DNA from 4 places in the Streptomyces sp. NPDC055013 genome. Region 1 is predicted to be linked to each of the others. Evidence: riboswitches for the same ligand, from Rfam matches in the RefSeq annotation. Region 1 holds a riboswitch; each other region holds the start of a gene.
The links. A riboswitch is a leader RNA that binds a small molecule or an ion and turns the genes downstream of it on or off. The one in region 1 is predicted to bind cobalamin.
Positions count from the first base shown of each region.

Region 1 (5,507 bases):
GGTGTGTTCAGCGAGGTCACCGGGCTCGACCGGCTGGCGGACCTGCCGGGATCGCCGTCCTGGTACCCGGTCAAGCGGATCGGCGATCCCATCGAGCACCTGACGGACAGCCGGGGCTACGCGGGCATCGTCTACGCCGAGGGCGAGACGGCCGAACTCGCCACGCACCGGGCGGTCGCCGCGGCCAACGCCGTACGGGTACTCACGGAACCGTTCCCCGTCCACGCCGACCGGACGGCGCCCGGTGGGTGAACGCACCAAGGGCGCGGGGGAATTGCGGACCGCGCTGTCCTCGCTCGACGGCCCCCTGCGCTTCCTGCTGTTCAGCTCGTTCCTGATTCCGCTCGGCAGCTTCATGGTCCTGCCGTTCATGTCGGTGTTCCTGCACGAACGGCTCGGGATGGGGCTCGGCACGGTCGGCGTGGTGCTCGCCGTGGCGTCCTTGGTGCAGTTCTCCGGGGGGATCGCGGGCGGAGCCCTCGCGGACCGGATCGGGCTGCGCCGCACGATGGTGTGGGCGCTGATCGTGCGCACGGCAGGGTTCGTCGGCCTCCTGGCGGCTCTGCGCTGGCCTCCGTTGGCCGTCCCGGCGCTGGTCCTGACGTGCTGCGGCGCCGCACTGTACCTGCCCGCCAACAAGGCGTACCTGGTGCGGGGCGTGGACGACGAACGCCGCCCCGCGTTCCTGTCGGCGGGCAACGCCGCGCTCAACGCGGGCATGGCGGTGGGTCCGCTGGTCGCAGGCCCGTTCGTGCTGTCCTCGCCGGGCTGGCTGTTCGTCACCGTCACGGCACTGTTCATCGTGGTCACGGCCGGCCACGCACGGCTCCCCGCGGCTGCCGGGGACCGTCCGTCCGCCGCCGGGGCCGCGCGGCAGGGACTGCTGGCCGGTGTGGCGGTCGTACCGTTCGCGGCCAACGCCCTCGCGTTCTACCTGTACTTCCACTTCCAGCACTTCCTGGCGGTGTACGCCGTCGAGCGGGCCTCCAGCGAGTTCTACAGCCTGGTGCTGCTGCTCTGTTTCACGCTGGTCATCGTCGTGCAGCCGCCGGCGTCCGGCCTGATCCGCCGCATGCCGTACGCCACGGCCCTCGCGGTCGGCTTCGCGGGGCTGGCCGCCGGGTTGGCCGTGCTCGCGATCGGCAACCGTCCGGCCCTGTTGGTCGGCGGCGCCCTGATCACCCTGGGCGACATCGTGCTGTTCTTGAAGAACGACCTGGAGGCCCTGCAGCGCAGTCCGCGTTCCGACGCCGTTGTCTTCGGTCAGCAGCGGCTGGCCGCCGGCCTGGGCGCGTGCGCGAGCGGGGTGCTCGGCGGGCAGGTGTACGGCCTCGGCGAACGTGCCGGGAACACCGGCTGGTTCTGGCTGCTGGCCGCCGCCCAGTGCCTGCTGCTCCCGCCGGTACTGCTGACGCTGCGCGGTCACACGGACAAGCAACCCCTCCCCCATCACGACGACGAAGGAGCACTGAGGCCGCATGACACGGACGGGCGGGTTCCTGGACGATGACTTCTGGACCGAGTTCCACGACTTTCTGTTCTCCGAGCAGCGCTACACCCAGGCCGAGGAGCTGCTCGGCTCCTCTCCCCTGCTCTCCTTTCCCTCCGGCGCACGGGTGCTGGACCTGTGCTGCGGGCCGGGCGTGTTCACCGTCCCGCTCGCTCAGCGCGGCCATGACGTCACCGGGGTCGACCTGAGCCCCGCCATGCTCGAGCGGGCGCGGAAGCGGTCCGCCGACGCCGGTGCGCACGTCACCTACGTACGGGCCGACGCACGGGAGTACGAGGCCCCGGGCCACTTCGACGTCGCCCTCAACATGTTCACGTCGTTCGGCTACTTCGAGGACCCCGCCGACAACGCCCGGGTCCTGCGCACCCTGCACACCTGCCTGGCGCCCGGCGGCACCCTGGTCCTGGACCTCGCGGGCAAGGAACTGCTGGCCCGCAGGGTGACCCCACCGAAGGTGGTCCGGCGCGGCGACGACCTGATGGTGCAGACCGACACCGTGCTGGACGACTGGGCGCGGCTGCGCAGCGACTGGGTGCTGGTCCGGGGCGAGCGGGTGACTCGGGCCGCGCTGGTGTGGTTCGTCTACAGCGCCGTCGAGTTGCGTCGGATGGTCGAGGAGGCGGGGTTCGGCCGGGTCGAGGTCTTCGGCGGCTTCGACGGCCGCGCCTACGACGAGAACGCCGAGCGGCTGGTGTTACGGGCGGTACGTGAGGGGTGATGAGGTGCGGGGGCGTGCGGCCGGCCTCGCACGCTCTGTTGACCTCGACTTGAGGGAACGTAATATCACCGGGTCATCGCCGCGACGGGAGACAGGAAGCCGGTGCGAGTCCGGCACGGTCCCGCCACTGTGACCGGGGAGCGTCCCTCTCGACACGCCACCGCGCGCCGCGCGGCAAGGCAGGGGGACGTAGATCCGGGAGTCAGGACACTGGCCTGTCGCGGGCCCGTTCCGAGGAGCGCGGACTCCCCAGGAGGCTCTACGTGTCCAACGCGCCAGCGCGTCCCCATGCCCTTCTCCCCACCCGCCTGCGCGGCGCCGCCCTGCGCACCGCGGCCGTGGCCCTGTCGGCGACCCTGCTGACGGCGGGCTGCGGCTCGTCCGGCACCGCCCAGGATCCGAAGGCCGCGGCGTCGTCGCGCAAGGGCTTCCCCGTCACGATCGACAACTGCGGCGTGAAGACGACCTACGACCGGCCGCCGTCGCGGGTGGTCACCATCCACCAGCACCCGGCGGAGCTGATGCTCTCCCTCGGGCTCAAGGACCGCATGGTGGGCACCGCCTTCCCCGACTCGGACGTGCTGCCCGCGCTGGCGAAGGACTACGAGGCCGTCCCCGAACTCGCCGCGAAGGAACCGTCCTTCGAGAAGATCCTCGACACCGAGCCCGACCTGGTCTACGGCGGCTACGGCAGCGCGTTCGACGAGAACGAGGGCCGCTCCCGCGAGGCGTTCGCCGACGCCGGCATCGACACCTATCTCAACCGCGAGTACTGCGGCAAGAAGCAGGTGACGATGAAGGACACGTACGACGAGATCCGCACCGTCGGCAAGATCTTCGGTGTCTCCGACCGGGCCACCGAGCTGACCGCCGACCTGCAGAGCCGGGTCGACAAGGCCGCCACCGCCGTCGAGGACGAGCCGCGGGTGCCCGTATTCGTGTACGACAGCGGCGACAAGACGGCGTTCACCGCGGGCGGCAAGAGCCTCGGCACCGAACTGATCCGCCTGGCCGGCGGCAAGAACGTCTTCGCCGACCTGGACGACGTCTTCGGGGACGTCTCCTGGGAACAGGTCGTCGAGCGCAAGCCGGAGGTCATCGCCATCTACGACTACGCCGATGCCGGAAGCGTCGAGCAGAAGAAGAAGTTCCTGCTCGCCCAGCCCGCCCTCGCCGACGTGCCGGCCATCAGGAACAAGCGGTTCGTGGTCCTGCCGCTCACCGCGACCCTGGTCGGCGTCCGGTCGGCGTATGCCGTGGAGGACCTGGCCCGCGGCCTGCACCCCGAGAGCTTCCGGTGACGGCTTCCGCCACGGACACGCCGAGTGACGCGGCAGCCCGGCGCCCGCCACGGAGTCAGCGGCGGGCGGGCCGGGGGAACCTCGCGGCCGCCCTGATCGTCCTCGCCGCCCTGCTGGTGGTCTCGGCCACCGTGGGCCTGGCCGTCGGGTCGGTGCAGGTACCGCCCGGGCAGGTGTGGGGCATCGTGACGCATGCGCTGGGCGCCGACTGGACGCAGCCCGACTGGTCGCGGGCGCGGGAGACCATCGTGCTGGACGTGCGGGCGCCGCGTGTGCTGCTCGGGGCTGTGACCGGTGCGGGGCTCGCGGTGGTGGGCACCGCCATGCAGGCCCTGGTGCGTAACCCGCTCGCCGAGCCGTACCTGCTGGGAGTGTCCTCGGGAGCGTCTCTGGGCGCGGTCTCGGTGATCGTGTTCGGGGCCAGTCTGTTCGGCCCCGTGTCCCTGTCGGCGGCCGCGTTCCTCGGCGCGCTGGGCGCGCTGCTGCTCGTCTACGCCACCGCGCGCACCGGCGGCCGGATCACCTCGGTGCGGCTCGTGCTCTCGGGGGTGGCGATCGCGGCGGTGCTCACCGCGCTGCTCGACCTGCTGCTGCTCACCACCGACCGGGGCAACGAGGCCCGCGCGGTCCTCGCCTGGACCCTGGGCGGCCTCGGCGGCGTGAACTGGGGCACCCTGTGGCTGCCCAGCGCGGGCCTGCTGGTCGGCATCGCCGTGCTCATGGTGCAGGCCCGCAACCTGAACCTGCTGCTGGCAGGCGAGGAACCCGCCACCACCATGGGGTTGGACGTGGCCCGCTTCCGCGCCCGCATGTTCGTGCTGCTCTCCCTGGTCACCGGTGTGCTGGTGGCGGCGGCCGGACCGATCGGCTTCGTCGGCCTGATGCTGCCGCACATCGTGCGCCTCTTCGTCGGCGGCGACCACCGGCGCGTCCTGCCGACGGCCGCGCTCGGCGGAGCGGTGTTCCTCATCTGGGCCGACATCGCGGCACGTACGGTCGCCGCGCCCCTCGAGATCCCGGTGGGGGTGCTCACGGCGCTGTGCGGCGGACCGTTCTTCCTGTGGCTGATGCGCCGGGACGCCCGGCGGAGCACCGACCGAGGAGTGGCATGACCGCGACCGAACTCGTCGTCGACGGTGTCACGCTCACCGCGGGTGCGCACCGCCTGGTTAAGGACGTCTCCCTCGTCGCCCGCGCCGGCGAGGTGATCGGCCTGGTCGGCCCGAACGGCAGCGGCAAGTCCAGCCTGCTGCGCTCCGTCTACCGTGTCCTGCGACCCGCCGACGGCCAGGTCCGCGTCGACGGCACCGACGCCTGGTCGCTGCCCGTGCGACGGCTGGCCCGTACCGTGGCGGCAGTGGTACAGGAGTCGGGCGCGGACTTCGATCTGACGGTCCGCGAGGTCGTCGCCATGGGCCGTACGCCGCACAAACGGCTGCTGGACGGTGACACGGCCGAGGACGCCGCGTTGATCGATTCAGCCCTCACGACGGTCGACGTGACCGACCTGGCCGACCGCCCCTTCGACAGCCTCTCCGGCGGCGAACGCCAACGCGTGGTGATCGCCCGGGCGCTCGCCCAGCAGCCCTCACTCCTGGTCCTCGACGAACCGACCAACCACCTCGACATACGCCACCAGTTGCAAGTCCTCGGTGCCCTGAGGCACCTGCCCGCCACGGTCCTGGTAGCCCTGCACGACCTCAACCTGGCCGCGTACTACTGCGATCGCCTCTACGTCCTGAACGACGGCGAGGTCACCGCATCCGGCACTCCGGCCGACGTCCTCACGCCGCGGCTGCTGGCCGAGGTGTACGGAGTGGAGAGCGAGGTCGTGATCCATCCACGCACGGGCGCACCCCAGGTGACTTTCCTCCCGGGGAACCCGCATCCGGCTGCTCCTGCCCAGGTGGGCCATTCCACAGCGTGATCAGGCGATCTCGCGCGGGCGAACGCTTCCTCGCGCAGCACCGGGACAGCA
Region 1 covers NZ_JBSGVW010000004.1:298,646-304,152, forward strand. The annotation lists gene ACWGDB_RS07660 (ATP-grasp domain-containing protein) at 1-252, shown strand, start outside; gene ACWGDB_RS07665 (MDR family MFS transporter) at 245-1,510, shown strand; gene ACWGDB_RS07670 (class I SAM-dependent methyltransferase) at 1,479-2,228, shown strand; cobalamin riboswitch at 2,282-2,461, shown strand; gene ACWGDB_RS07675 (ABC transporter substrate-binding protein) at 2,537-3,529, shown strand; gene ACWGDB_RS07680 (FecCD family ABC transporter permease) at 3,526-4,641, shown strand; gene ACWGDB_RS07685 (ABC transporter ATP-binding protein) at 4,638-5,456, shown strand.

Region 2 (5,507 bases), on a different contig from region 1:
TCGAGACCGAAGGCCAGCAGGGCGAACGTCACCGCCACGTCCGCCAGCGAGCCGATCACCAGGACACCGGTCATCGTGATGGCCCAGCCGCCGAGCCAGCCCGCCCACGGGCCCATCGCCCGGGTGACCCACGAGAAGGTCGTCCCGCAGTCCTGGTCGACCCTGTTGAGGTAGTAGAACGCCGAGGCGATCAGCAGCATCGGGACGAACGACGCGAGCATGACGCCGGGGGCGTAGACACCCACGAGCGCCACGACCGGGCCGATGGCCGCGGCCAGCGAGTACGCGGGCGAGGTGGCGTTCAGCCCGATGACGAGGGCGTCGACGAATCCGATCGCATTGGGCTTCAAGCCCGCGGACTGCGGCGGGCCCGCGTCCGCGATGTCGTTGGCCATGCTCCCTCACTCCCGTTGTCGTGAATCCATACAACAGGGAGCTGCGAAACATTCAAGACATTGATGCCCTTGGTGGGCATATATGTCGTGCCGGGGCGGCCGCTACTCCGGTGCCGGGACGAGCGCCGCCAGGTCGTCCGGGGTGCGCGGGCCTGCGGACGTGTCGCTCAACAGGCCCTGCGACCGCAGAAACTGGGCCGCCGCGACACCCCACGGCAGCCGCAGACCGGCCTGCTGGAGGAGGTCGGTGCGGGCCAGCATCACCGGTGCCGGCCCGGTGCGCGCGCCGGACGGGGTGAGGAGCGCCGCGTCGTCGGCCCAGCGCAGGGCGAGGTCGACGTCGTGGGTGGCCATGACCACCGTGGTGCCGCTCGCGCGCAGCCCGTCGAGGGTGGCGAGCAGACGTTCCTGGCCGTCCGGATCGAGCCCGGCGGTCGGCTCGTCCAGGATCAGCACCCGCGGCCGCATCGCCACCGCGCCGGCGATGGCCGTGCGCTTGCGCTGCCCGTACGACAGCAGATGCGTGGGCCGGTCGGCGAGCGCGCCGATGTCCAGTGCGGCGAGCGCCTCGTCGACCCGCACCCGCACCTCGGGGTCGGACAGGCCGAGGTTCAGCGGGCCGAAGGAGACGTCCTGGGCGACGGACGCGGCGAAGAGCTGGTCGTCCGGGTCCTGCACCACCAACTGGACGGTCGTCCGCAGCCGGGTCAGCCCCTTGCGGTCGTACGTGACCGGCGTGCCCTGCACCGTCAACCGGCCGTCGTGCGGCCTGAGCCCGCCGCTGAGCAGCCGCATCAGCGTGGTCTTGCCGCTGCCGTTGCGGCCCAGCAGCGCCAGCGCGCGCCCCTCGCGCACGTCGAAGTCGAGGCCGCTGAGCACGACGGGGCCGTCCTCGTAGGCGTAGGACGCGCCCCGCAGGGCGACCAGGGCGGTGGGCTCGCTCATGGCAGGGCCTTCTCCAGTACGAGGGTGAGGGCGGCCAGCGCCGCGAGGAGGGCGCAACTCGCGGCCGTGAAGCGGACGGACACGCGGGCCTCGGGCACCAGGACACGCAGGGTGCCGTCGTAGCCGCGCCCGGCGAGCCCGGCCTGGAGCCGGGTGGCCCGGTCGAAGGCCCGTACAAAGGCGGTGGCGCCGAGGCCGGCCAGGGAACGCCACTCCGCGGCCCGGCTCGTGTGCCCCAGCCGGGCGGCCTGGGCGTCCCGGATGCGGCGCACGGAGTCCAGGAGCAGGAAGCTCATGCGGTACGTCACGAGGGCGACGTCCACGACGGGTGCGGGCACCCCCGCCTTGACCAGGCGGGGCAGCAGGTCGGACATGGGGGTGGTGAAGGCGAACAACAAGACCCCGAGGGAAGCCGCCGAGGTGCGCAGCAGCAGTTCCCCGGCCCGCAGCGGACCGTCGTCCGCGAGGGACACGAAGCCCTCCGGCCCGCCCACCTGGACGAGCAGGGTGACCGCGCCGGTCACGCAGAAGCCCAGCGGCACGCGATACGCACGCCACAGCCGCCGGCCCGGCACGCCCGCCGGTCCCAGCAGCACCACGAGGGACGTCAGGAGCACCAGGGCGGCGCCCGGCCAGGGCGGCAGCGAGATCGCGAGCACGGTGAGACCCAGCCCGAGGACGGCCTTGTCCACCGGATGACGGCGGCGCCAGCGACTGCTGTGCGCCGCCGCGTCGATCGGCAGCACGAGGGATCAGGCCCTTTCGGCCGTGGACTCCTCGGCGGTCGCGGTGCCGGCGGACGCGCTCTCGGCGTCCCCCGACCGCTCCAGCGCTCGCTGCTCGCCCTGCCGCCTGCCGCGGTGCACGCCGAAGTAGTAGGCGAGGACACCGGCGCCGAGGGCGGCCTGAAGGGCGAACAGTGCCGACTCGATCTCACCGGACGGCGGCTCGTACAGCGGCGAGAACCAGGGCTCGTAGTCCGGCTTGATCTCGGTGATCGCGGTCTCCGCCTCGGCGTCGGCGCCCGCGAAGGGCTCCTCCTTGTGGTCGCCGAGGCCGAAAGCGAGCGGCAGGACCGCGAGCGCGGCCACGACGAGCAGCAGCAGGCCGTTGATCTTCGTGTTCTTGCTCATCGGACGCCTGCTCATCGGGCCACCGCCTCGGTCTCGGTCTCGGTCCGGGACTGCTTCTTGGTGAGGAGCACGCCCAGCCGGGTCAGCTCGCCCTTGCTGGACTGCACCAGCAGCCGCATCACGAGCACCGTGAGCAGTCCCTCGCTCACCGCGAGGGGGATCTGGGTGACGGCGAAGATGGAGCCGAACTTGCCGAGTGCGCCGAGGAATCCGCTGCTCGGGTCGGGGAACGCGAGCGCCAGCTGGACGCTGGTGACGCAGTAGGTGGACAGGTCGGCGACGAACGCCCCGAAGAACACCGCCACCATCAGCGGCACGTCGTAGCGGCGCAGCAGTTTGTAGATCGCGTATCCGGCCCAGGGGCCGACGATCGCCATCGAGAAGACGTTGGCGCCGAGCGTGGTCAGGCCGCCGTGCGCGAGCAGCAGCGCCTGGAAGAGCAGCGTGATGGTGCCGAGGACCGCCATGATCGGTGGCCGGAAGAGAATGGCGCCCAGCCCGGTCCCGGTGGGATGCGAGCAGCTCCCGGTCACCGAGGGCAGCTTCAGTGCGGACAGGACGAACGTGAAGGCTCCGGAGGCGCCGAGCAGCAGCGTGCTCTCGGGGTGCTCCCTGACCTCACGGGTGAGCGAACGGACTCCGTGGACGACGAACGGAGCGGACGCGACGCCCCAGGCGACCGCGTGCGCCGGCGGGAGGAAACCCTCGGCTATGTGCATGGCTCAGCAGACCCTCTCCAGCACCTCGTGGATGGTTGACGTGCCTTGACCGGTCTCCTGGCTGACGGGTACCACCGCCCGTGCTCCGCCTTCCCGGGTCCCGAAGGACCCAGTGGCTGCCCGTGAGGGCCGGAGCCGGACTTCCCGATTCACAGTGGCGAGGGCCGCACCGGCATCACACCGGATTTCCCGTTCACCAAGGCGTGGTGACAGTAGTGCCCGCACAGGGTGGCTGACAAGCGCGCCCAGGGGGCGTGAAAGCAGCGTTCGGCCGCCGCATGGCAGGGCTGGGCGGTCCACCGACTCCGCAACCACATGCACACCCTGGGTAATCGAACGCGGATCGAGTATTAAAAGTTTGCGAATAGGGTGATCTGTCCGCGTATCGGCGCCGAATCAAGTGCATGGAGGAATCCACGGCTCTGCTGGACGGGTGCGGTGAACCGGCCGCCATCGAGAGAACCCTCGCCGCGGTGCTGGCCGAGGTCGTGCGGACCGAGCAGGTGCCGGTCGAGGGGCACTTCTTCGACGACCTGGGTGCCGACTCGCTGGTGATGGCGCACTTCTGCGCACGTGTCAGGAAGCGCGCTGATCTGCCGTCGGTGTCGATGAGGGACGTCTATCGGCACCCGACGATCAGGAGCCTGGCGACGGCGCTCGCGGATGCCGAGCCGGTGCCTCTGGCGGAGCCCGCGGCCGTGGCCCCGGCGCCGGAGTCGCCGGCCCCGGAGCCGGTCAGGTCCGCGGCGGGCAAGCGGCAGTACGTCCTGTGCGGCGCCCTGCAGTTCCTGGCCTTCCTGGCGTACGCCTACCTACTCGCCTTCGGCACCGCCCTGGGGTACGGGTGGATCTCCGGAGGGTCGGGCGTACTCGATGTGTACCTGCGCTCGCTCGTGTTCGGGGGCGCGGCCTTCCTGGTCCTGTGTGTCCTCCCCGTCCTTGTGAAGTGGACCTTCGTGGGCCGCTGGAAGCCTCAGCACATCCCCGTCTGGAGCGTCAGGTACGTCCGCTTCTGGATCGTCAAGACGCTGGTGCGGGCGGACCCGATGGTGCTGTTCAGCGGCTCCCCGCTCTACCTGCTCTACCTCAGGGCACTGGGCGCGAAGGTCGGGCGGGGCGCCGTCGTCCTCTCCCGGAACGTGCCCGTGTGCACCGACCTGCTCACCATCGGTGACGGCGCGGTCGTCCGCAAGGACTCGTTCTTCTCCTGCTACCGGGCACACGCCGGACAGATCCAGACGGGCCCCGTCACCCTCGGCAGGAACGTGCTGGTCAGCGAGGCCACCGTCCTCGACATCGACACGGCGCTGGGCGACGGGGCCCAGCTCGGACACGCCTCCTCGCTGCACCGCGGGCAGGCGGTGCCCGATGGCGAGCACTGGCACGGGTCCCCGGCCCAACGGACCGACGTGGACTACCAGGTGGTCGGGCAGCTCCGCTGCGGTGCGGTGCGCAGGGCGACCCACAGCGTGCTGCAGCTGCTGCTCGCGCTGGTCGTGTACATACCCCTGGCGGTCGGCGGTGTGGCCGCGCTGCTCGTCGAGGTCCCCCAGCTCAGCACGGCTCTGGAGCCGGGACCCGCGGTCTTCGCCGACGGGACGTTCTACCTCGAAGCCCTGGCGATGTCCTTCGTGCTCGTCTTCGGCGCCGTGCCCGCCGGTCTCCTCGTCCTGACCGCCTTGCCCCGGCTGCTCAGCCTGGCCATCAAGCCGGGCAGGACCTACCGTCTGTACGGCTTCCGCTTCGAGGCGCACCGGACGATCACGCTTCTGACCAACTGGCGCTTCCTTAAGCGCCTGTTCGGTGACAGCTCCGCCATCGTCCACTACCTGCGCAGCCTCGGGTACGACCTCTCCCGCGTCCATCAGACCGGGTCGAACTTCGGCACCGAGATGAAGCACGAGACGCCCTATCTGAGCTTCGTCGGGCGCGGCACGATGATCGCCGACGGCCTGTCGATCATGAACGCCGACTTCTCCAGTACCGCCTTCCGGGTGTCCCGGGTGTCGATCGGGCCGCGCAACTTCCTCGGGAACCGGATCGCGTACCCCACGCGGGGCAGGACCGGCGACAACTGCCTGCTCGCGACGAAGGTGATGGTGCCGGTCGACGGGGAGGTCCGCGAGGGGGTCGGGCTGCTGGGCTCGCCCAGCTTCGAGATTCCGCGTTCGGTTCTGCGGGACAGCACGTTCGACCGGCTCAAGGGCGATGAGGAACTGCGGCACGGCCTTGCCGCCAAGAACAGGCACAACGTCGCCACCATGGCGTGGTACCTGCTGTCGCGTTGGATCTTTGCCTTCGCACTCATCCTGCTC
Region 2 covers NZ_JBSGVW010000009.1:208,480-213,986, forward strand. The annotation lists gene ACWGDB_RS14640 (APC family permease) at 1-395, opposite strand, end outside; gene ACWGDB_RS14645 (ATP-binding cassette domain-containing protein) at 498-1,340, opposite strand; gene cbiQ (cobalt ECF transporter T component CbiQ) at 1,337-2,086, opposite strand; gene ACWGDB_RS14655 (energy-coupling factor ABC transporter substrate-binding protein) at 2,093-2,473, opposite strand; gene ACWGDB_RS14660 (energy-coupling factor ABC transporter permease) at 2,485-3,192, opposite strand; cobalamin riboswitch at 3,223-3,408, opposite strand; gene ACWGDB_RS14665 (Pls/PosA family non-ribosomal peptide synthetase) at 3,597-5,507, shown strand, end outside.
Region 2: it holds a riboswitch for cobalamin, as region 1 does, so the genes downstream of both, ACWGDB_RS14660 (energy-coupling factor ABC transporter permease) here and ACWGDB_RS07675 (ABC transporter substrate-binding protein) in region 1, are expected to answer to the same signal.

Region 3 (5,507 bases), on a different contig from region 1:
TCGGAATCCCCCGCGGCACGATCCGCGCCACGGTCCTCATCGAGACGATCACCGCAGCCTTCGAGATGGAGGAGATCCTCTACGAGCTGCGTGAGCACAGCGCGGGTCTCAACGCGGGCCGCTGGGACTACCTGTTCAGCCTCATCAAGACGTTCGGTCACCGCACCGACTTCCTCCTCCCCGACCGGGCGAAGGTGACGATGACCGCCCCCTTCATGCGGGCGTACACCGAACTCCTCGTCCGCACCTGCCACAAGCGCGGCGCCCACGCCATCGGCGGCATGGCCGCCCAGGTGCCCGGAAAGGACCCGGCCGCGAACGAGGCCGCACTCGCCAAGGTCCGGCTCGACAAGGAGCGGGAGGCCGAGGACGGCTTCGACGGCTCCTGGGTGGCCCACCCCGGGCTCGTCCCCACCTGCCACGAGGTCTTCGGCGGTGTCCTCGGTGAACGGCCCCACCAGATCGACCGTACCCGCGACGACGTCGAGGTGACCGCGGCCGACCTGCTGTCGGTGCGCAGGATCAGCGGGCCGCCGACCGCGGAGGGCGTGCGCACCAACATCGCCGTGGCGCTGCGCTACTTCGCCGCCTGGCTGCGCGGCCAGGGCGCCGTCGCGCTGGACGGCCTCATGGAGGACGCGGCCACCGCCGAGATCGCCCGTGTGCAGGTCTGGCAGTGGCTCCGGCACCGGGTGATCGACCGGGAGACGGTGCTGCGGCTGCTCGACGACGAGGTCGTCGCGCTCGGCGCCGAATACCCGTGGGCGCCCGTCGACGAGATCCGCGCGCTGTTCGAACGGACCGCGCTGGCGGGCGAGTTGCCGCTGTTCTTCACCCCGGACGCGTACACGCGGCACCTCGTCAAGCGGACGGAGGCCGGGGCATGAGCGGGGGCATCCAGCGCGTCGGCGTGGTCGGCGGCGGGCAGATGGGGGCCGGGATCGCCGAGGTGTGCGCACGGGCCGGACTCGACACCGTGATCTGCGAAGTGGACGCGATCGCGGCCCGCGCCGCCCGGGACCGGGTGGCGGCGTCACTCGACCGTGCCGTGCACCGCGGCAAGCTGGAGGAGGCCGCGGCGCGGGACGCCCTCGCCCGCCTGGTCTTCAGCGGCAGCCTGGACGAGCTCGCCGACCGGCAGCTCGTCGTCGAGGCCGTCATCGAGAACCCGGCGGCCAAGACCGAGGTCTTCGCCGCCCTCGACAAGATCGTCGAAGACCCCGAGGCGGTGCTGGCGACCAACACCTCCTCACTCCCCATCATGCGGCTCGGCATGGCGACCGGCCGGGCGGACCGGGTGGTGGGCCTGCACTTCTTCAACCCGGTGCCGGTGCTGCCGCTGGTCGAGATCGTGACCTCGCTGCACACTTCGGAGGCGACGATCGCCGCGGTCGAGGACTTCGCGACCCGAGCGCTCGGCAAGACCGTGATCCGCTCCCAGGACCGGGCAGGTTTCGTCGTCAACGCCCTGCTCGTCCCGTACCTGCTGTCCGCGGTCCGGATGGCGGAGTCCGGCTTCGCCACCGCCGCCGACATCGACACGGGCATGGAGCTGGGCTGCGCCCACCCCATGGGCCCGCTCAGGCTCGCGGACCTGATCGGCCTCGACACCGTCGCCTCGATCGCCGAGTCGCTCTACGACGAGTTCAGGGAACCCCTCTACGCCCCTCCCCCGCTGCTTCAGCGAATGGTGGAGGCGGGGCTGCTCGGCCGGAAGGCCGGCCGCGGGTTCCACATCTACGACCAGGACTGAGGGCCTGGTACGACGCGGGCTGAGGGGCCCGCGTCGCCGCCGGGGATGAGGGTTCCCGCGCGGTGGACACAGGGGAAGGGCGGGAAGCGCGTATGCGGCGCGCTTCCCGCCCGGTGGCGTTGGGACCCACGGGCGCTCGGCGCAAACGCGGCACTCGGGTGTCCCATTTCACCATCCGAATGACGGACGCCGTCCTTCCCTCCGAGGTGCCACCCCGTAGGCTGACCGGTGCAGCTGGTTCGCCCCGCCCGCCAGGTGGGATGCGTCGCAAGAGGGAACCCGGTGGGAATCCGGGACTGCCCCGCAGCGGTGAGTGGGAACGACCGCCGTCATGAGCACTGGGCCCGACGAAAAGGGCTTGGGAAGCGACGGCCAGTAGGTGTCCTCCGGTCAGGAGGACGTGCCCGCGAGTCCGAAGACCTGCCAACTGCCCGTGTGCGGACCATTCCGCGCATGGAGATCTCGGTGACCTCGAGGGCGGGTCGGCGTACATACCAGGCGGACGACCGCGCTTTTGCCGCGCGGGGTCGGTTCCGTCCGGTTCGTCACCCCTTCGCGCTCTCGTCCCGTCCCCGGGATCTCAGGGATTCATCTCGCGAAGGAGATCTCCGTGACCAGCAAGTCCGCAGCCGCGGCAGCACGGGCCACCGTGTACGGCTACCCCCGCCAGGGCGCGAACCGGGAACTGAAGAAGGCGATCGAGGGCTACTGGAAGGGCCGCGTCACCGCCGACGCTCTCCGCTCCACCGCCGCCGAACTGCGCGCCGCCAACTGGCAGCAGCTCGCCGAAGCCGGCGTCCACGAGGTCCCGACGGGCGACTTCTCGTACTACGACCACGTCCTGGACACCACCGTCATGGTCGGCGCGATCCCCGAGCGCCACCGGGACGCCGTCACGGCCGACACCCTCGACGGTTACTTCGCCATGGCGCGCGGCACGCAGGACGTGGCGCCGCTGGAGATGACGAAGTGGTTCGACACGAACTACCACTACCTGGTGCCGGAGTTGGGCCCGGGCACCGTCTTCACGGCCGACTCGGCCAAGCAGGTCGCCGAGCTGAAGGAGGCCCTGGCGCTGGGCCTGACCGCCCGCCCCGTCCTGGTCGGCCCGGTCACCTACCTGCTGCTCGCCAAGCCCGCCCCCGGTGTGCCCGCGGACTTCGAGCCGCTCACCCTCCTGGACCGCCTGCTGCCGGTGTACGCCGAGGTCCTCGCCGACCTGCGCGCGGCCGGCGCCGAGTGGGTGCAGCTCGATGAACCCGCACTCGTCCAGGACCGCACCCCGGCCGAGCTGAACGCCGCCGAGCGCGCCTACCGTGATCTCGGTGCCCTCACCGACCGTCCCAAGCTGCTGGTCGCCTCGTACTTCGACCGGCTCGGCGACGCCCTGCCCGTACTGGCCAAGGCCCCGGTCGACGGGCTTGCCCTGGACTTCACCGAGTCCGCCGCCGCCAACCTCGACGCACTCGCCGCCGTGGGCGGGCTGCCCGGCAAGCGCCTGGTCGCCGGCGTGGTCAACGGCCGCAACATCTGGGTCAACGACCTGGAGAAGTCCCTGTCCACCCTCGGCACCCTGCTCGGGCTGGCGGACCGGGTCGACGTGGCCGCCTCCTGCTCCCTCCTCCATGTGCCCCTGGACACGGGCCTGGAGCGGGACATCGAGCCACAGGTCCTGCGCTGGCTGGCCTTCGCGAAGCAGAAGACCGCCGAGATCGTCACCCTCGCCAAGGGCCTCGCCCAGGGCACCCACACCATCGCCGCCGAACTCGCCGCCAACCGGGCCGACCTGGCGTCCCGCGCCGGCTCGCCGATCACCCGTGACCCGGACGTCCGCGCCCGCGCCGCCGCCGTCACCGAGGCCGACGCCCGCCGCTCCCAGCCGTACTCCGAACGTGCCGCCGCCCAGCGCGCCCACCTCGGCCTTCCCCTGCTGCCGACCACCACCATCGGCTCCTTCCCGCAGACCGGCGAACTGCGCACCGCACGCGCCGACCTGCGCGGCGGGCGCATCGACGCCGCGGGGTACGAGGAACGCATCAAGGCCGAGATCCAGGAGGTCATCTCCTTCCAGGAGAAGACCGGGATCGACGTCCTCGTGCACGGCGAGGCCGAACGCAACGACATGGTCCAGTACTTCGCCGAGCAGCTCACCGGCTACCTCGCCACGCAGCACGGCTGGGTCCAGTCCTACGGCACCCGTTACGTCCGTCCGCCGATCCTGGCCGGCGACATCTCCCGACCCGAGCCGATGACGGTGCGCTGGACCCAGTACGCCCAGTCCCTCACCGACCGCCCGGTCAAGGGCATGCTCACCGGCCCGGTCACCATGCTCGCCTGGTCCTTCGTCCGCGACGACCAGCCACTGGGAGACACGGCCCGGCAGGTCGCCCTCGCCCTGCGCGACGAGGTGGGCGACCTGGAGGCGGCCGGGACTTCCGTCATCCAGGTCGACGAACCCGCGCTGCGCGAGACACTGCCCCTGCGCTCCGCCGACCACCCGGCCTACCTGGCCTGGGCGACGGAGGCGTTCCGGCTCAGCACGAGCGGCGTGCGTCCGGACACCCAGATCCACACCCACATGTGCTACGCCGAGTTCGGTGACATCGTCCAGGCCATCGACGACCTCGACGCCGACGTCATCAGCCTGGAAGCCGCCCGCTCGCACATGCAGGTCGCCCTCGAACTCGCCGCCCACGGCTACCCGCGCGAGGCCGGCCCCGGCGTGTACGACATCCACTCCCCGCGCATCCCCAGCGCCGAGGAGGCCGCGTCCCTGCTGCGCACCGGCCTCAAGGCCATCCCCGCCGAGCGGCTCTGGGTCAATCCCGACTGCGGCCTGAAGACCCGCGGCTGGCCCGAGACCCGGGCCTCCCTGGAGAACCTGGTCACCGCGGCCCGCACGGTCCGTGAGGAGCTCTCCGGAGCCTGAGACCGGGAGCGATCCGCCGGGGAGGGGACGCACGTGTTCCGTCCCCGGCAGATCCTCGACGTCGAGCCCGGCAGGGGGTTAACCCCACCACCGATCCGGTTGATCCCCCCATCGCGCCTCCCGCTCCCGGGCAGTCATCGTGGGACACGCAACGGGCACAGGGAGGCGGAGCACACCGCACTCCCTGGCACGACAGCGCTCACAGTCAGGGGGAAGCACACGTGACCAACCGGAATCGTGCGATCGGCGGCTTACTCACCCTGGCCGTGGCGGTCGGTGTCGCGGTGTGCCCGCCGACCGGTGACGACGGGCCACGCCAGAGCGCCGGCGCCACGGTCGCCGCCGCCAAGTCCACCCACGCCACCGACCACGCAAGGCTGCGCGCGATCCTGCATCGCCTGACCACGGTCGACGGTGGTCCCGGAGCGCTCGTCGAGGTGCGGAACCGGACCGGCCGCACAGTGCTGACCAGCGGTGTCGCAGATGTGAGCACACGCGCGCCGGTACACCGTGACAGCAGGTTCCGGATCGGCAGCATGACCAAGATGTTCGTGGCCACGGTCATGCTCCAGCTGGCGGGAGAGCGTCGCGTCGCGCTGGACGCGCCGGTGGAGCGCTATCTGCCCGGCGTGGTCCGGGGACACGGCAACGACGGACGGAAGGTGACCGTCCGTCAGCTGCTGCAGCACACCAGTGGCATCCCCGACATCCTGGACCACCTGAGCCCGCAGGAAATCCTCGAGGACCCGCTGGCCCACCGCGAGATGCGTGACCTCGTGGACATCGCGCTCGCCCACCCCCCGACCTTCGAACCGGGCACCGGCT
Region 3 covers NZ_JBSGVW010000001.1:469,537-475,043, reverse strand. The annotation lists gene aceB (malate synthase A) at 1-887, shown strand, start outside; gene ACWGDB_RS02025 (3-hydroxybutyryl-CoA dehydrogenase) at 884-1,753, shown strand; cobalamin riboswitch at 1,972-2,195, shown strand; gene metE (5-methyltetrahydropteroyltriglutamate--homocysteine S-methyltransferase) at 2,364-4,682, shown strand; gene ACWGDB_RS02015 (serine hydrolase domain-containing protein) at 4,904-5,507, shown strand, end outside.
Region 3: it holds a riboswitch for cobalamin, as region 1 does, so the genes downstream of both, metE (5-methyltetrahydropteroyltriglutamate--homocysteine S-methyltransferase) here and ACWGDB_RS07675 (ABC transporter substrate-binding protein) in region 1, are expected to answer to the same signal.

Region 4 (5,507 bases), on a different contig from region 1:
GTGGGCGTGCTGTTCGACGGTGGCGACACGGCGGGCGGTGGCGCGGCGGCCGACCTCGGGCAGCGGACGTCCGTCCAGGGTGACGACCCCGGCGGTGGGGGCGAGAACCCCGGCGAGGAGTCTCAACAGGGTCGACTTGCCCGAGCCGTTGGGGCCGAGCAGGCCGACGGTCTCGCCGGGACTCAGGGTGAGGGTGACGCCGTCGACGACGACCTTGTCGGCGAGGCGCCGTACGACACGGTCCGTGCGCAGGCTGGTCATGCCGCCGTCCTCCGTCCTCGGTAGAGCACGGCGATGAAGGCAGGTACGCCGATGAGGGACGTGACGACGCCCACGGGGACCTCCTGGGGGTCGAGGACGGTGCGGGCGGCGGTGTCCACCCACACCAGGAAGACGGCCCCGGTCAGTGCCGTGACCGGCAGCAGGCGGGCGTGACCACAGCCGGTGAGGGCGCGGGTGGCGTGCGGCAGGACCAGGCCGACGAAGCCGATCGCGCCGGCGCAGCTGACCAGGGCGGCGGTGAGCAGCGCGGTCGCGCAGAGCAGGACCAGCCGGGTACGGGCGACGCGGACGCCGAGCCCGGCGGCGGCGTCGTCCCCGAAGGCGAAGGCGTCCAGGGTGCGGGCGTACCCGAGGCAGACGGCGAGGACGACGGCCAGTACGGCGGTGCACAGCAGCACCTGTCCCCAGTCGGCGCCGGTGAGCGAGCCCAGCAGCCAGAACAGCACGGCCCGGGTGGTGTCGGCGTCGGCGGAGGTCAGCACGATGAACGAGGTCAGCGCGGAGAACAGCTGCATGGCCGCGACCCCGGACAGCACGACCCGGTCCGTGCTGCCGCCGAGGACGTGGCTGAGCAGCAGCACCATGGCGAAGGAGAGCAGCGCGCCGAGGAAGGCGCCCGCCGACAGCGACACCACTCCCCCGCCGACCCCCAGCACGACCACGGCGACTGCTCCCGTGGACGCGCCGGACGACACCCCGAGGACGAACGGATCGGCCAGCGGATTGCGCAGCAGCGACTGCATGACCGCCCCGCACACGGCGAGTCCGGCGCCGCACACCGCGGCGAGCAGCGTGCGCGGCATGCGCAGGTTCCACACGATGCCGTCCCGCAGCGGCGCCAACGTGCCCTCGCCGAGGCCGAGATGGGCGGCCACGGACGCCCACACGTCCGCCGTGGAGATGTCGGCCGGCCCGATCGTCACGGCGACTGCGACCGACGCGAGCAGCGCGGCCAGGCCGCCGAAGGTCAGCAGCGGCGTACGGACGCTCACTCGGCGGGCCCGGCGAGCCCGAAGTCGCGCAGGCTCGCGGCGACCTTCTCGATCCCTTCGACCGTGCGGATGGACGGGTTCATCGCCTGCCCGCTGAGCAGGACGTACCGCTTCTTCTTCACGGCGGTCAGATTGCGGGTGGCGGGATTGGTCTCCAGGAAGCGGATCTTGGCCTCGGCGGTCTCCGCGGTCTGCTGCTTGCGCGTGAGGTCGCCGATCACGAGGACGTCGGGGTCACGGTCGGCGACGGTCTCCCAGCCGATCTGGGGCCACTCGTCGTGGGTGTCGGAGAAGGAGTTCCGCGCGCCGACGGCACGGGTGACGGCACCCGGCGCGCCGCAGCAGCCGGCGAGGTAGGGCGACTGGGAGTTGGCGAACCAGTACATGAGGGTGACATCGGAGGCGTCCAGCCCTGCGGTGGACTTGCGCACCCGCTCCTTCAGCTCGGCGACGAGCTTGTCGCCGCGCTCGGCGACACCGAAGGCGCGGGCCAGGTCGCGTATCTCGCCGTACACGGTGTCGAGGGTGAGCGGGGTGGAACGCGAGCCGTCGCCGCCGCTGTCGTTGTCCTTGCCCGCCGAGCAGTCGGAGGGCGAGACGTAGGTGGGCACGCCCAGCTTCTCGAACTGCTCGCGGGTGGCGACGCCGCCCTTGCCGAGGGTGGAGACGAAGGAGGAGGTCACGAAGTCGGGTTCGGCGTCCAGGACCTTCTCGAAGGAGGGCGCGTTGTCCGCGAGCCGCGGCACGGAGGCGTTCGCCTTCTCCAGGCCCTTCATCACCGGGTCGGTCCAGGTCGCCGTGCCGGCCACACGGTCGGCGAGGCCGAGGGAGAGCAGGATCTCCGTGGTGCCCTGGTTGAGGGACACGGCCCGCTTCGGGGGCGCCTTCAGGGTGACCTTGTGGCCGCAGTTGTCGAGGGTGACGGGGTAGCCCGCGGCGGCGGACTTCCCGGAGTCCTCGGTACTGCCGCTTCCCGAGCCACCGCACGCGGTGAGCAGGAGGGCGGGCGCCAGCAGCAGGGCAGCGGGACGGAGGGCAGAACGGTACACAGGCGTGCCTCGGTTGTCGGGGCTCGTACGCGGAGCCTGGCCTTCGGACGTCCTCCGCGCGCGGGCGTGGAGGTGCCAGCAGGTCTTCGGACTCGGGTTCGTCCCGACGGGGCGCCTTCCCGGTCTCCCAGTGGCGTGCGTCTGTGCCCCGCCGGTCCCCCTCACCGCTGCGCGTCAGCTCCGGATTCGCACCGGATTCCCTGGCCTCGGGTGTGGCTCGACTGGCCCTCAGAGGCTATCAAGGCCGGGTCGTTCGAGCGGGCGCCCGGAGGGCCCGACAGACCGCGGAGACCCAGGTCACAATCTGGAAGAGGGCAAGGTCACAGCCGTGCCCTCTGCTGCTCCTTTGATGATCTGACCTAGCATCCGAGCATGACGGTCCTGCCTGACGACGGGCTCTCGCTGGCCGCCGAGTTCCCTGACGCAACCCATGAGCAATGGCAACGCCTGGTGGAAGGCGTGCTGCGCAAGTCGGGCAAGGACGTCTCGGGCCCGGCTGCGGAAGACGCTCTGTCCACTGCGCTGGAGGACGGGCTGCGCACCCGCCCCCTGTACACCTCGCGCGATGCCGCGTCCGACTCCGGTCTGCCCGGATTCGCCCCCTTCGTCCGCGGCGGTCGCGCCGAGGGCAACACGGTGGGCGGCTGGGATCTGCGGCAGCGGCACACGGCGCTGACGGACGGCCTGGTGCTCGCGGACCTGGAGAACGGCGTCACCTCGCTCTGGCTTGTCCTCGGCGAGGGCGGCATCCCGGTGTCGTCGCTCGGTCGCGCCCTGGAGGGCGTCTACCTCGACCTGGCCCCTGTCGTTCTCGACGCCGGCGCCGACGTGGAGCCCGCCGCGCGGGAGCTGCTGCGGCAGTACGAGGAGCGGGGCGTCGCCAAGGAGGCGGCGCGCGGCAACCTCGGCGCCGACCCGCTCGGCCACGAGGCCCGCACGGGCACGTCCTCGGAGTTCGCGCCGGTCGCCTCCCTGGCGCGGCTGTGCGCCGAGGAGTACGCGGGGCTGCGGGCGCTGACCGTGGACGCGCTGCCGTACCACGAGGCCGGCGGCTCGGCCGCCCAGGAGCTGGGCTCCTCGCTGGCGACCGGCGTCGCGTATCTGCGTGAGCTCACCGAGGCGGGGCTGACCGCCGAACAGGCGTGTGCGCAGCTGGAGTTCCGTTACGCGGCCACCGCCGACCAGTTCCTGACGATCGCCAAGCTGCGCGCCGCGCGCCGGCTGTGGGCGCGGGTGACCGAGGTCTGCGGGGCGCCCAGCGCTCAGGTTCAGCATGCCGTCACCTCGCCGGTGATGATGACGCGCCGGGACCCCTGGGTGAACATGCTGCGCACTACGGTCGCCACGCTGGCCGCCGGGGTCGGCGGCGCCGACTCCGTGACCGTGCTGCCCTTCGACCACGCGCTCGGCCTGCCGGACGCCTTCGCCCGGCGCATCGCCCGCAACACCTCGACCATCCTCATCGAGGAGTCGCACCTGGCCCGGGTGATCGACCCGGCGGGCGGCTCCTGGTATGTGGAGACCCTCACCGACGAACTGGCCCGCGCGGGCTGGGAGTTCTTCCAGCGGATCGAGCGGGCAGGCGGCCAGGCGGCCGCGTTGCGCACCGGGCAGCTGGGCCAGGACCTGGCACAGACGTGGGAGGCCCGCACGGGCAAGCTCGCCAAGCGGCGCGAACCCATCACCGGCGTCAGCGAGTTCCCGAACCTCACCGAGCCGCCCGTGGAGCGTGCGCCCGCGCCAGCGCCCCGGTCCGGGGGCCTTCCCCGGGTCCGCCGCGACGAGGCCTACGAGGCCCTGCGCGCCCGCTCCGACGCCCACCTGGCCGCCACCGGCGCCCGGCCCCGGATCTTCCTGGCCGCGCTCGGCCCGGCCGCCGCCCACACCGCGCGCCTCACCTTCGCCTCGAACCTCTTCCAGGCGGGCGGCGTCGAGCCGGTCACCGAGGGCACCTTCGAGGACAGCGGTGCCACGGAGGTGTGCCTGTGCTCCAGTGACGCCCTCTACGAGGAGCAGGCCGAGACGGTGGCCGCCGAGTTCAGGTCGGCGGGCGCCACGCACGTGTTCCTCGCGGGCCGCCCCGGGCAGTACACCGATGTCGACAGTTACGTCTTCGCGGGCTGTGACGCCGTCGCCGTACTGTCCGCGACCCTCGACCGCATGGGAGTGTCCTGATGGGAATCCCCGACTTCACCGGGATCGAGCTGGGCACCCCGGCAGCCGGCGGCGGCGCCGACGAGTGGCGCACGGCCGTCAAGCAGGCCACGGGCGGGGACGAGCTCCTGTGGGAGACCCCGGAAGGCATCGCGGTCAAGCCGCTCTACACCGGCCGTGACCTGGAGGGCCTGGACTTCCTGGGCACCTACCCGGGCATGGCGCCGTATCTGCGCGGCCCGTACCCGTCGATGTACGTCAACCAGCCCTGGACGATCCGCCAGTACGCGGGCTTCTCCACCGCCGAGGAGTCCAACGCCTTCTACCGGCGTAACCTGGCGGCCGGCCAGAAGGGCCTGTCGATCGCCTTCGACCTGCCCACGCACCGGGGTTACGACAGCGACCACCCGCGCGTGACGGGCGACGTCGGCATGGCGGGCGTGGCGATCGACTCGATCTACGACATGCGGCAGCTCTTCGACGGCATTCCGCTGGACAAGATGACCGTGTCGATGACGATGAACGGCGCCGTGCTGCCGGTGCTCGCGCTGTACATCGTGGCGGCGGAGGAACAGGGCGTACCGCCCGAGAAGCTGGCCGGGACCATCCAGAACGACATCCTCAAGGAGTTCATGGTCCGCAACACCTACATCTATCCGCCGACGCCGTCGATGCGGATCATCTCCGACATCTTCGCCTTCACCTCGCAGCGGATGCCGCGCTACAACTCCATCTCCATCTCCGGATACCACATCCAGGAGGCCGGCGCGACGGCCGACCTGGAGCTGGCGTACACGCTCGCGGACGGCGTCGAGTACATCCGCGCGGGCCGGGAGGCCGGCCTGGACGTGGACGCGTTCGCGCCCCGGCTGTCGTTCTTCTGGGCGATCGGCATGAACTTCTTCATGGAGGTCGCCAAGCTGCGGGCGGCGCGGCTGCTGTGGGCGAAGCTGGTGAAGCAGTTCGACCCGAAGAACTCCAAGTCGCTGTCGCTGCGCACCCATTCGCAGACCTCGGGCTGGTCGCTGAC
Region 4 covers NZ_JBSGVW010000009.1:145,072-150,578, reverse strand. The annotation lists gene ACWGDB_RS14380 (ABC transporter ATP-binding protein) at 1-261, opposite strand, end outside; gene ACWGDB_RS14375 (FecCD family ABC transporter permease) at 258-1,274, opposite strand; gene ACWGDB_RS14370 (ABC transporter substrate-binding protein) at 1,271-2,323, opposite strand; cobalamin riboswitch at 2,384-2,564, opposite strand; gene ACWGDB_RS14365 (methylmalonyl-CoA mutase family protein) at 2,696-4,498, shown strand; gene scpA (methylmalonyl-CoA mutase) at 4,498-5,507, shown strand, end outside.
Region 4: it holds a riboswitch for cobalamin, as region 1 does, so the genes downstream of both, ACWGDB_RS14370 (ABC transporter substrate-binding protein) here and ACWGDB_RS07675 (ABC transporter substrate-binding protein) in region 1, are expected to answer to the same signal.